One region of the Chitinimonas sp. genome, then DNA from elsewhere that is predicted to be linked to it. Evidence: predicted binding sites of a transcription regulator. Region 1 holds the regulator's gene; the other holds the start of a gene.

What was found. Region 1 encodes sigma-54, which starts transcription at its own class of promoters, with help from an activator protein. Its sites were predicted from a motif close to CTGGCACGCTTCATGCTT; they were not measured.
Region 2: a site for sigma-54 is predicted at 2,221-2,238, ahead of flgB (flagellar basal body rod protein FlgB). Genes of this name have one in related genera too.

What each region holds. Positions count from the first base shown of each region.
Region 1 is NZ_JAYRLZ010000017.1:11,927-17,362, forward strand. It holds gene lptA (lipopolysaccharide transport periplasmic protein LptA) at 1-498, shown strand, start outside; gene lptB (LPS export ABC transporter ATP-binding protein) at 498-1,232, shown strand; gene ACE3OH_RS03160 (RNA polymerase factor sigma-54) at 1,257-2,726, shown strand; gene hpf (ribosome hibernation-promoting factor, HPF/YfiA family) at 2,773-3,105, shown strand; gene ACE3OH_RS03170 (PTS sugar transporter subunit IIA) at 3,435-3,890, shown strand; gene hprK (HPr(Ser) kinase/phosphatase) at 3,985-4,926, shown strand; gene rapZ (RNase adapter RapZ) at 4,938-5,436, shown strand, end outside.
Region 2 is NZ_JAYRLZ010000145.1:1,771-7,206, forward strand. It holds gene cysD (sulfate adenylyltransferase subunit CysD) at 1-447, shown strand, start outside; gene cysN (sulfate adenylyltransferase subunit CysN) at 614-2,047, shown strand; gene flgB (flagellar basal body rod protein FlgB) at 2,280-2,687, shown strand; gene flgC (flagellar basal body rod protein FlgC) at 2,727-3,140, shown strand; gene ACE3OH_RS13725 (flagellar hook assembly protein FlgD) at 3,151-3,825, shown strand; gene ACE3OH_RS13730 (flagellar hook-basal body complex protein) at 3,870-5,436, shown strand, end outside.

The DNA of each region.
Region 1 (5,436 bases):
CTCGCGCTGCACAGCCATGCCGAGCTGGCTGATCGCAGCCTCCCCATGCATATCTCTGCCAAAAGCGCCGAGGCTGATGACAAGGCGGGGGTGCGCCGGCTGATCGACGATGTGCGCATTACCCAGGGCACCATGGTGTTTACCGCCGACCTTGCCACTGTTCTGGAAACCCGCAGCGGCCAGAAAGTCACCGGCGAAGGCCGACCGGTGAAGTTCCGCCAGAAGATGGAAGCCAGCGCCGACTGGCTCGATGCAGTGGCCGACCGCCTGGAATACGACAGCCAGACCGGCGACGTGCGCCTGCTTGGCCATGCCTGGCTGAAGAAAGGTGCGGATGAGCTGGTTGGCAATCTGATCACCTACAACACCAATACCGAGAAATATCGCGCCGAAGGCGGCAAGGGCGTCGGCGTGGCCGGCTCGACACCGGCCGATGACGGTCGCGTGCATATGGTCATCCAGCCCAAGCAAAAGCCAGCCGACGGGAAAGCCAAGTAATGAGCGCACTACTTTCACGCCTGTCGGCCCAGCATCTGCAAAAGCGCTACAAGTCGCGCACCGTGGTGCGCGATGTGTCCTTGCATGTCGATGCCGGTGAAGTTGTTGGCCTGCTTGGCCCCAATGGTGCCGGCAAGACCACTAGCTTTTATATGATCGTTGGCCTGGTGGCGCTCAATGGCGGCGAAATCCGACTGGACGACGCCGACATCACCCATCTGCCTATCCATAGCCGCGCCAAGCTGGGCTTGGGCTACCTGCCACAGGAAGCTTCGATCTTCCGCAAGATGACCGTGGCGGAGAACATCCGTGCCATTCTGGAACTGCATGAACCGGATGCCGACCGACTGCGCAGGCGCCTGGATGAATTGATGCGCGAATTGCATATCGCCCATCTGGCCGACAGCGCTGCCATGTCGCTATCGGGTGGCGAGCGGCGCCGCTGCGAGATCGCCCGCGCCCTGGCGGCCGACCCGCGCTTTATTCTGCTCGACGAGCCCTTTGCCGGGGTTGACCCGATTGCGGTGATGGATATCCAGAAGATCATCCGTTACCTGAAGGAGCGAGGCATCGGCGTGCTGATCACCGATCACAATGTGCGCGAGACCCTGGGCATCTGCGATCGTGCCTATATCATCAATGAAGGCAGCGTGCTGGCATCCGGCACTGCGGAGGAGATTGTCTATAACGACAATGTTCGTCGTGTCTACCTGGGCGAGCATTTCCGCCTCTAGCAACGAAGAAACACACCCTACGGCATGAAGCCCTCCCTCCAGCTCAAGCTTTCCCAGTCGCTGACCCTGACGCCGCAGCTGCAGCAATCGATCAAGCTGCTGCAACTCTCCACACTCGATCTCAATCAGGAAATCGAGCGCTTCTTGCAAGACAACCCGATGCTGGAGCGCGAGGACGACGACGCGCCGGAGACCTTCGCGGTCAAGGAAGACGGCAGCCCGGCCGAGGCGCCGGAAAGCATTCCGGGCCAGGACGAGCCGGCCAGCAGCAATGAATCGGCCGAGCCCGACTTCGACACCGACAATATGCTCGGCGACAACTACTGGAGCGAAGCTGCCGGCAGTGGCAAACAGCGCGATGGCGATGACGATGAATTCGACGCGCATGCCAATGTCGCCCGCATCCCCACCCTGCGCGAACACCTGATCAGCCAGCTGGGCTTGCTGCCACTGAGCCAGCGCGACAGCGCGCTCGCCACCTTGGTGATCGATGCACTCGACGACGATGGCTACCTGACCCAGCCACTGGCCGAAATCCTCGAGCTGATCCCGCCCGAGCTGCGCGAAGACCTCGAAATCGATATCGACGATCTGCAGATAGGCTGGCAATTGGTGCGCCAGCTGGAACCATTGGGCGTGGCAGCAGTCAACCTGAAGGATTGCCTTGGATTGCAGCTGAAACCGTTGGTTGCGGTAGAGCCGTTTGGCGGATTGGCGCTTTCCATCGTGACCGAGTGTCTCGATTTGTTGGCCAATAAAGACTACAGTAAGATTAAGAAAACGCTAAAGTGTGATGACATTGGCTTAAAGGCAGCACAGGCGCTGATTCAGAGGCTGAATCCCCATCCTGGCGCCGCCTTTGGTGAAACAGAAACCCGCTATGTCGTCGCTGATGTTGTGGTCAGGAAGCTCAAACAGGGGTGGGTAGCGCAGCTCAATGAAGCGGCGATGCCCAAGCTAAGAGTCAATCAGCTGTATGCCAATATCCTTCGCCAGCAGCGTGACAGCGGCGCAGGGCTCGGCGGGCAGCTGCAAGAAGCGAAGTGGCTGATCAAAAACGTGCAGCAACGCTTTGAAACCATCCAGCGTGTCGCCCAAGCCATTGTTGAGCGTCAGCAGCGCTTCTTCGAACACGGCGAAGTTGCCATGCGCCCCTTGGTGCTGCGCGATATTGCCGAGGAGCTGGAACTGCATGAATCAACCATCTCGCGCGTCACTACCCAGAAGTACATGCTCACCCCTCGCGGCATTTACGAATTCAAGTATTTCTTCGGCAGCCATGTCGACACCGACTCTGGTGGCGAATGTTCGGCCATTGCCATCAAGGCCCTGTTAAAACAGCTCATCCAGAACGAGGACCCGAAAAAACCGCTGAGCGATAGTGCGATCGCCGAGGTGCTGGGCAAACAGGGCATTAATGTTGCCCGCCGCACGGTGGCGAAGTATCGCGAAGCCATGCAGATCCCGCCCGTCAACCAAAGAAAGTCCCTCTAGCCGCCGGCACAGTGTTTGGCGGCATCCTTAACACAAGGAGCGTTGTATGAACCTGACTATCAGTGGGCACCACCTCGAAGTTACCCCCTCCATCCGGGAATATCTCGGCACCAAGCTGGAGCGCGTGACTCGCCATTTTGACCACGTCATTGATATGCATGTCACGCTATCGGTGGACAAGCTGCAGCAGAAAGTCGACGTCAACGTCCACCTGCGCGGCAAGGATATTCATGTTGAAGCGACCGAGCCGGATATGTATGCAGCCATCGACCTGATTGCCGACAAGCTCGACCGGCAAGTGCTCAAGCACAAGGAAAAGCGTTACAGCGACCGCCATACCGGCGACGCCATCAAGTATCAGGAACAGCCTGGCGCCTGAACCATTACGGGCGTTGTAGCCAGAACGGGAACGGTCCAGGGACGCCGTTCCCGTTTTCATTTGCCCTGGCGCATAGCCGCTGCAGCTGACCTGATGGACTGGTTTGCACCATCCGAATATCCGCCGCAAACCTCCCGGCCTTCCTTTCGTCCTCGCCAGACAGCGGCGCGCAAGTACCGAAACGCCCAGGAGCCTTCTGCCCAGCGTGATGCACTGAGTGCGGGATTGGCACCGCCTGTCTCGTATCCACCCGGCCGATGAAAAGTCAGCTTGTCCCAAGCTGCCAGCGGCGTACAATGCGCCCGAAATTGCCTACACGTCTGAATTCCATGGCCCTGATTGCCTCCATCCTGCCCCCGGCCAATGTCTTTCTCGATCTCGACCTGACCAGCAAGAAACGGTTATTCGAACAAGCCGGAATCCTGTTTGAAAACAGCCATGGCATTGCCCGCAGCACGATATTCGATGCCCTGCTCGATCGCGAGCGAATGGGATCGACCGGCGTCGGTCACGGCGTGGCCATTCCGCACGGCCGCATCAAGGGCCTGAAGGAAGCTGCCGGCACCTTTGTGCGGCTCAAGCAACCGATTCCATTCGAAGCAGCTGATGGCAAGCCGGTGCTGTTCGCCTTTGTGCTATTGGTGCCGGAGCGGGCCACCGATCAACATCTGCAGATTCTGAGCGAGCTGGCCCAGTTATTCAGCGACAAGAAGCTGCGCGAAGCGCTTGCCAGCGTTGCCGATGTAGAAGGCGCACATGCGCTGCTGACAAGCTGGTCGAACTAGGCGCCATTGCCAGCAAGCTTTTGCTCAAGCGCCAGCGGCTCGCGTTAAGATAGGGCCTTTGCGGCATACGCCGCCCGATTCGACGCCCTGAGCCATGCCGCAAATCACCGTCCGCCAGCTGTTTATCGATAATGCCGAAAAACTGCGGCTGACCTGGCTTGCCGGCCAGAGTGGCGCCAACAACCTGCTGTCCAACGAAGCCGATACGCAAAAGCCGGCCCACGCGTTGGTCGGCCACTTGAACTTCGTCCACCCCAACCGCGTACAGGTACTGGGGCTCGCTGAAGTCGCCTATCTGAAGAGCCTGGAACAGGATGCGCTGAAAAAGTCGCTGGACCATCTGTTCAGCACCGATATGGCGGCCATGTTCGTCGCCAACGGCCTGCCTACGCCCGACATCCTGCGCGACGCCTGCGAGCGCAATCATGTGCCCTTGCTCACCTCCCCCGAGCAAAGCCCCTATCTGATGGATGTGCTGCGCTTTTATCTGGCCAAGGCGCTGGCGGTATCGACCAATCTGCATGGGGTGTTTCTTGATGTGCTGGAAGTCGGCGTCTTGATCACCGGCGAAAGTGCCATGGGTAAGAGCGAGCTGGCGCTGGAGCTGATCTCGCGTGGCCACGGCCTGGTTGCTGACGACGTGGTCGAACTCTACCGTATCGCCCCCGACACCTTGGAAGGCCGCTGCCCACCGCTGCTGCGCGACTTTCTGGAAGTGCGCGGCCTCGGGGTACTGAATATCCGCACCATCTTCGGTGAGACAGCCGTACGGCCGAAAAAGAACCTGAAGCTGATCATCCACCTCACCAAACAGTCCGACGCGATCAATCCGCTCGATCGGCTGCAAATGCAGGCGGCAACGCAGGATGTGCTCGATGTGGCCATCCGCAAGGTCGTGCTGCCCGTGGCCGCCGGTCGCAATCTGGCAGTGCTGGTGGAGGCGGCGGTGCGCAACTACATCCTGCAATTGCGCGGCATCGATTCCACCCGCGAATTCATCGAACGCCACCAACGCTTTATGGAGTCGGGAGAGTAAGCGTGCATAGCCTGCAAGTGGTGCTGATTTCCGGGCTATCCGGCTCGGGCAAGAGTGTGGCGCTCAATCTGCTGGAAGACCTGGGCTATTACTGCATCGACAATCTGCCCGCCACCTTGCTGCAGCAAACCGTCAGCCTGCTGCGCAGCGAAGGCCATACCCGCCTCGCCATCAGCGTCGATGTACGTGGCGCACAGAGCCTGCCGGCCCTGCCCGACTGCGTCAGCCGCCTGAAAAGCGATGGCGTCGATGTAAGGGTGCTGTTTCTGGAAGCGAAGACCGAGGCCCTGCTCAAGCGCTTTTCCGAGACCCGCCGCAAACACCCGCTTTCGTTGATCCAGCCCGATCTCACCGTGGGCGAATGCATCGTGCTGGAGCGCGAACTGCTGGCTGAAGTAGCTGATCTGGCCCACCGCGTCGATACCAGCGAACTGAGCGCCAATGCGCTACGCGCCTGGATCAAGCAATTTTTGGCGCTGGATCAATCACGGCTGACGCTGATCTTCCAGT
Region 2 (5,436 bases), on a different contig from region 1:
GACCCGAAGCGGCAGCGCCCCGAGCTGTGGAATATCTATAACGCCAGGATCGACAAGGGCGAGAGCATTCGCGTGTTTCCGCTATCGAACTGGACTGAACTCGATATCTGGCAATACATCTATCTGGAAAATATCGAGATTGTTCCGCTGTACTTCTCGGCCGAGCGGCCGGTGGTCGATTACAACGGTACCCTGGTGATGATCGATGATGAGCGCATCCTGCAGTACCTGACGCCAGAACAGAAAGCCAGCATCCAAACCCGCCCGGTGCGCTTTCGCACCCTGGGCTGCTACCCGCTGACCGGCGCGGTGGAGTCCACCGCCACTACCTTGCCGGAAATCATCCAGGAAATGCTGCTCACCACGACCAGCGAGCGGCAGGGCAGGGTGATCGACCACGATTCGTCCGGGTCGATGGAAAAGAAAAAGATGGAAGGCTATTTCTGATGGGCAGGTGAAAAGTGAAATGTGAAAGGTGAAACGTGGCACACGATGGTGACAGGATCGGGCCTTGATGCAATTCACCGTGGCGTAAGCAACGCCATCACATTTCACAAGGCGCAGCGCGCCATCACATTTCACACGGCGCGAAGCGCCATCACAGGATTTCAATATGTCTCATCAATCCGACCTCATCGCCAGCGATATTCTTGGCTATCTGAAGCAGCACGAGAACAAAGACCTGCTGCGCTTTATCACCTGCGGCAATGTCGACGATGGCAAGTCCACCCTGATCGGCCGGCTGCTGCATGATTCCAAGCTGATTTTCGAAGACCAGCTGGCAGCGATCAGCCGCGACTCGCAAAAGTACAACACCACCGATCAGGAAATCGACCTGGCCCTGGTGGTCGATGGCCTGCAGGCAGAGCGTGAGCAAGGCATTACCATCGATGTGGCATACCGGTATTTCAGTACCGAGAAGCGCAAATTCATCATTGCCGACTGCCCGGGCCACGAGCAGTACACGCGCAATATGGCCACCGGTGCCTCTACTTGCAATCTGGCCATCATCCTCATCGATGCGCGGCGCGGGGTGCAGACGCAGACGCGCCGGCATAGCCAGATTGTCAGCTTGCTGGGCATCCGCCATGTCATCGTTGCCATCAACAAGATGGACCTGGTGGACTTTGACCAGGCGGTGTTCGAGCGCATCCGCAGCGAATACCTGGCATTTGCGCAGTCGTTGGCCATTCCCGATATTCACTTCCTGCCGATGTCGGCCCTGCGTGGCGACAATGTAGTGAGTACATCGAGCCGGGCGCCCTGGTATCAGGGCCCCACCCTGATGCAGTTGCTGGAGACGATACAGATCGACCAGGATGTGCATCTCGATGCCTTCCGCCTGCCGGTGCAGTATGTCAATCGTCCGAATCTGGATTTTCGCGGCTTTTGCGGCACGGTAGCCGCAGGCAGCATCCGCCCCGGCGATGCCATTGTTGCCTTGCCATCGGGTCGGCACAGCAAGGTCAAGGCTATCGTGACTTACGAAGGTGAGTTGGCCGAGGCGTTTACCGGGCAGGCGGTCACCCTGACGCTGGACGATGAAATCGATATTTCCCGTGGCGATATGATCGTCAAGGTCAGCGAAACCCACCCGGCGGTATCGGCCACGCTGGATGCGCATGTGGTGTGGATGAGCGAGACGGCACTGGAGGTCGGCAAGGAATATCTGTTCAAGCTTGCCGGCAAGCAGGTATTCGGCCGGGTCGGGCAGATCCTGCATCGGATCGATATCAATAGCCAGCAAGAAGTGGCCGCCAGTGAGCTGGCGCTCAATGAAATCGGTCTATGCCGCATCGTGTTCAATGCGGCGGTGGTATTCGATGCCTACCGCGAGTGCCGCAGCACCGGCAGCCTGATCGTGATTGACCGGCTCAGCAATGCCACGGCCGGCGCCGGCATGGTGGTAGGTGCAGCGGCAGACTGTGCGACGGTGGCCGATCAGGATGAGTTGGCGCGCCTGCGCGCCTTCGAGCGGGAACTGAATCAGCTGGTACGCAAGTATTTTCCGGGCTGGGAAGCGCGCGATATCAGCCGGCTGCTGTGATCCTGGGCTCTGTTGGCGTTTTGTCGACAGAGCCTAGCTCAATAGGCGCCTTGGACGGCGATCATCGATTGCGATGATTCGCCGTTTTCACATTCCGCCTTGCCGCTCGGCAAGGCTTGCCGGTGCTTGCCGCATCGGGACTGGCGCGGCACTGCTGGTGCGCGTCTGCAGGGTTGGCATACAGCGTGCTTGATACAGCGCAGTCTGAACGAGAACTGCATTGCGAGTGGCCATGCTGTCCAAACTGAATCAGTACTTTGCCTCGAATGAAACCGCGCTCAAGCTGCGCGGCCTGCGCCAGGAGGTGATCGCCAGCAATATCGCCAATGGCGACACGCCGGGCTACAAGGCGCGCGATTTCGAGTTCTCCCACGCCTTGTCGTCGGTGCTGGCCGGGCAACAGAAACAAACCATGGGCCTCAGTAAGACCGACGGCCGTCACCTCGGGCCGGATGCGCGCAATCAGCTGGAAGTCGCGCTGATGTATCGCAACGATATCCAGCCTTCGATCGATGGCAACACCGTCGACATGAACACCGAAACGGCCAATTTCACCGACAACGCGGTGCGCTACCAGGCCAGCATCACCTTTATGCAGCAGCGCATCGCCGGCCTGCGTGCCGCCCTGCAATCGCAATAGTCGTGCATCACTGCCTGTCTTACTGCAAGGATACGCACCATGTCTCTGTTTCGAGTATTTGACATCGCCGGCTCGGCCATGACCGCGCAGTCGATCCGGCTCAATGCCACCGCCAGCAATCTGGCCAATGCCGAAAGCGCAACCAGCTCCACTGGCCAGCCCTATCGCGCCAAGCAGGTGGTGTTTGCCGCAACGCAGATGTATGCGAATCAGCCGCAGGCAGTTGGCGTGAATGTTGCTGCAGTGGGCGAAGACCAGTCGCCGCCACGGCTGGTATTCGACCCGAAAAACCCCTTGGCAGATGGCAGTGGCTATGTGGCCATGCCGAACGTGAATGTGGTCGAGGAAATGACCAATATGTTGTCGGCCTCGCGCGCCTACCAGACCAATGCCGACATGATGAACACCGCCAAGACCTTGCTGCAGCGCACCTTGCAGCTTGGCCAGGCTTGAGGAGAGTGAGATGGCCAGCGTAAGCAATGTCAATGCCGCCGGCGATGCCTTCACCGGCATGAACAAGGCAGCCAAAGCATCGAGCGATGCCCAGAGCACGCAAGATCGCTTTCTCAAGCTATTGATCACCCAGCTGAAGAACCAGGACCCGATGAACCCCACCGATAGTGCGCAGACCACCTCGCAAATGGCACAGATCAGCACGGTGAGCGGGATCGAGAATCTCAATGCCAGCATGAGCTCGATGATGTCGACCTTCAATGCCGCCCAGTCCTTCCAGGCCGCCGGCCTGATCGGCCATGAAGTAATGGCGAAAGGCGCGGCGATGGCCTTCGATGGCAGCAAGGCGGTGGCTGGCAAGGTGGTGGTACCGGAAGGCGGCGGCTTTGCCACCGTGTCGATCTACGACAAGAACAATCTGCTGGTGCGCACCATCGACGTCGGCTCCAAACCGGCCGGGCCACAGGACTTCAGCTGGGACGGCAAGGATAAGGACGGCAAGGATTTGCCGGCCGGCAAATATCTCGCTTCCGCCACCATCAAGGGCGCTGATGGCAAGACGGTCTCTGCCGACACCATGACCAATGTGCAAGTGTCCAGCGTCAGTCTGGGCACGGGTGGGGTGAAGCTGCACCTGGCAAATGGCGGCGACCTGGCCATGAGCGACGTGATCCAGATTCAATAGCAGCAGCTTGCAAGCTTATTGCCAATAACGCGGGAGACACGATCATGAGTTTTCAACAAGGCCTGAGCGGACTGGATTCCTCGTCGAAATTCCTCGACGTGATCGGCAATAATGTGGCGAATGCCAATACGGTCGGCTTCAAGGGTGCCCGTGCCGAGTTTTCCGATATCTACGCCAATACCCTGGCCAGCACCGGCCTGCAGGTCGGTATTGGTGGACGCACCTCGGGCGTGGCGCAGCAATTCAGCCAGGGCAATCTGAGCAATTCCGAAAACCCGCTGGATATGGCCATCCAGGGAAACGGCTTTTTCCAGGTGGTGGACAAGAACGGTTCAGTCAGTTACACCCGCAACGGCCAGTTCCAGCTCGATCGCGATGGCTATATCGTCAATAACGGTCAGCGTCTGGCCGGCTATATCACCGATGCCAACGGGCAGATCGTGCAAGGCGGCGGCACCAATCCGGGCGGCACGACCGCCATCAAGGTGCAGGCCGCCAGCATCGGTGGCCGCGCCACAGGTTCATCGGTCAATTCGGCAGCCGGCTTGCAGCTTGGGGTGAATCTGGATTCGCGCGCCCTGGTAACCAGCCGTGGCACCACCGCCTTGAGTATCAACGGGCTGAAATTCGACCCAACCGCCGGCTCGGCTGCGCCGACGATCAGCCCCAATCCGATCCGTGTGGCCGACTCGACCGGTGCCTACCATACCTTGCAGCTGCAGTTGGTCCACACTGCCCCGCAACAATGGCAATTGCAAACCGCGCTCGATGATACCGCCGTGCCTTCCGGCAACTTTAAAACTGCAGCGACACTGAGTTTCGATGCCAAGACCGGTGCCCTGACATCACCTAGCCCGACCAAGGTGATCATGTCACCCAGTGGGGCGCCACCGTTTGAAGTCAGCGTGAACTTCGGTAATGCTGTCGAGGACCGTGCCACACCACCCACGACAGTGAATGGCACCCTCACTGAGAACAACGCTGCAAAGCCGACCACGGTCAGCATCTCCGGCGCCAACCTGTCGCCGGCAACACCTGCCGGTGCCTTGCCGCCTTATACCGTTAAATTCTTCAAGCCCGACGGTACTTCCAGTGATCTGACCGTAACGTTGACGGCCGTCGGGCCTGGCACCAATACCTGGACCGCTACCATCACCGATGCCGGTGGCGGCACTTTTACCCCGGCAACTCTGGACCCCTTGGTGTTCATCGACTCGACTACCGGACTGGTAAAGAGTGGTGGCCTGCAGCAACTGACCCTGGCGACCACCAGCGGCGGCAATCCGGTCAATCTCACCGTCAATCTGGACCTCAGCACCATTACCCAGATCACCGGGGCCGGTGCTGCGGGCACGGCGGTGGCGCGCAGCACTACAGCCGTATCAACGACAGATTCCAATACCTTTACCAGCTCCACTTCGGCCACGGTGTACGATTCTCAAGGCAATCCGCATACCGAGACCTATTTCTTCACCAAGGTGGCGCCCAATACCTGGGAAATCCAGACTTCGTTCGATGGCGCCAAGCCGGTGATCCAGCCGAATTTCCTTACTTTCAATACCGATGGCACGCTCAATTCAGGTGGCACCTTCGCGCTGAACAACCAGATCC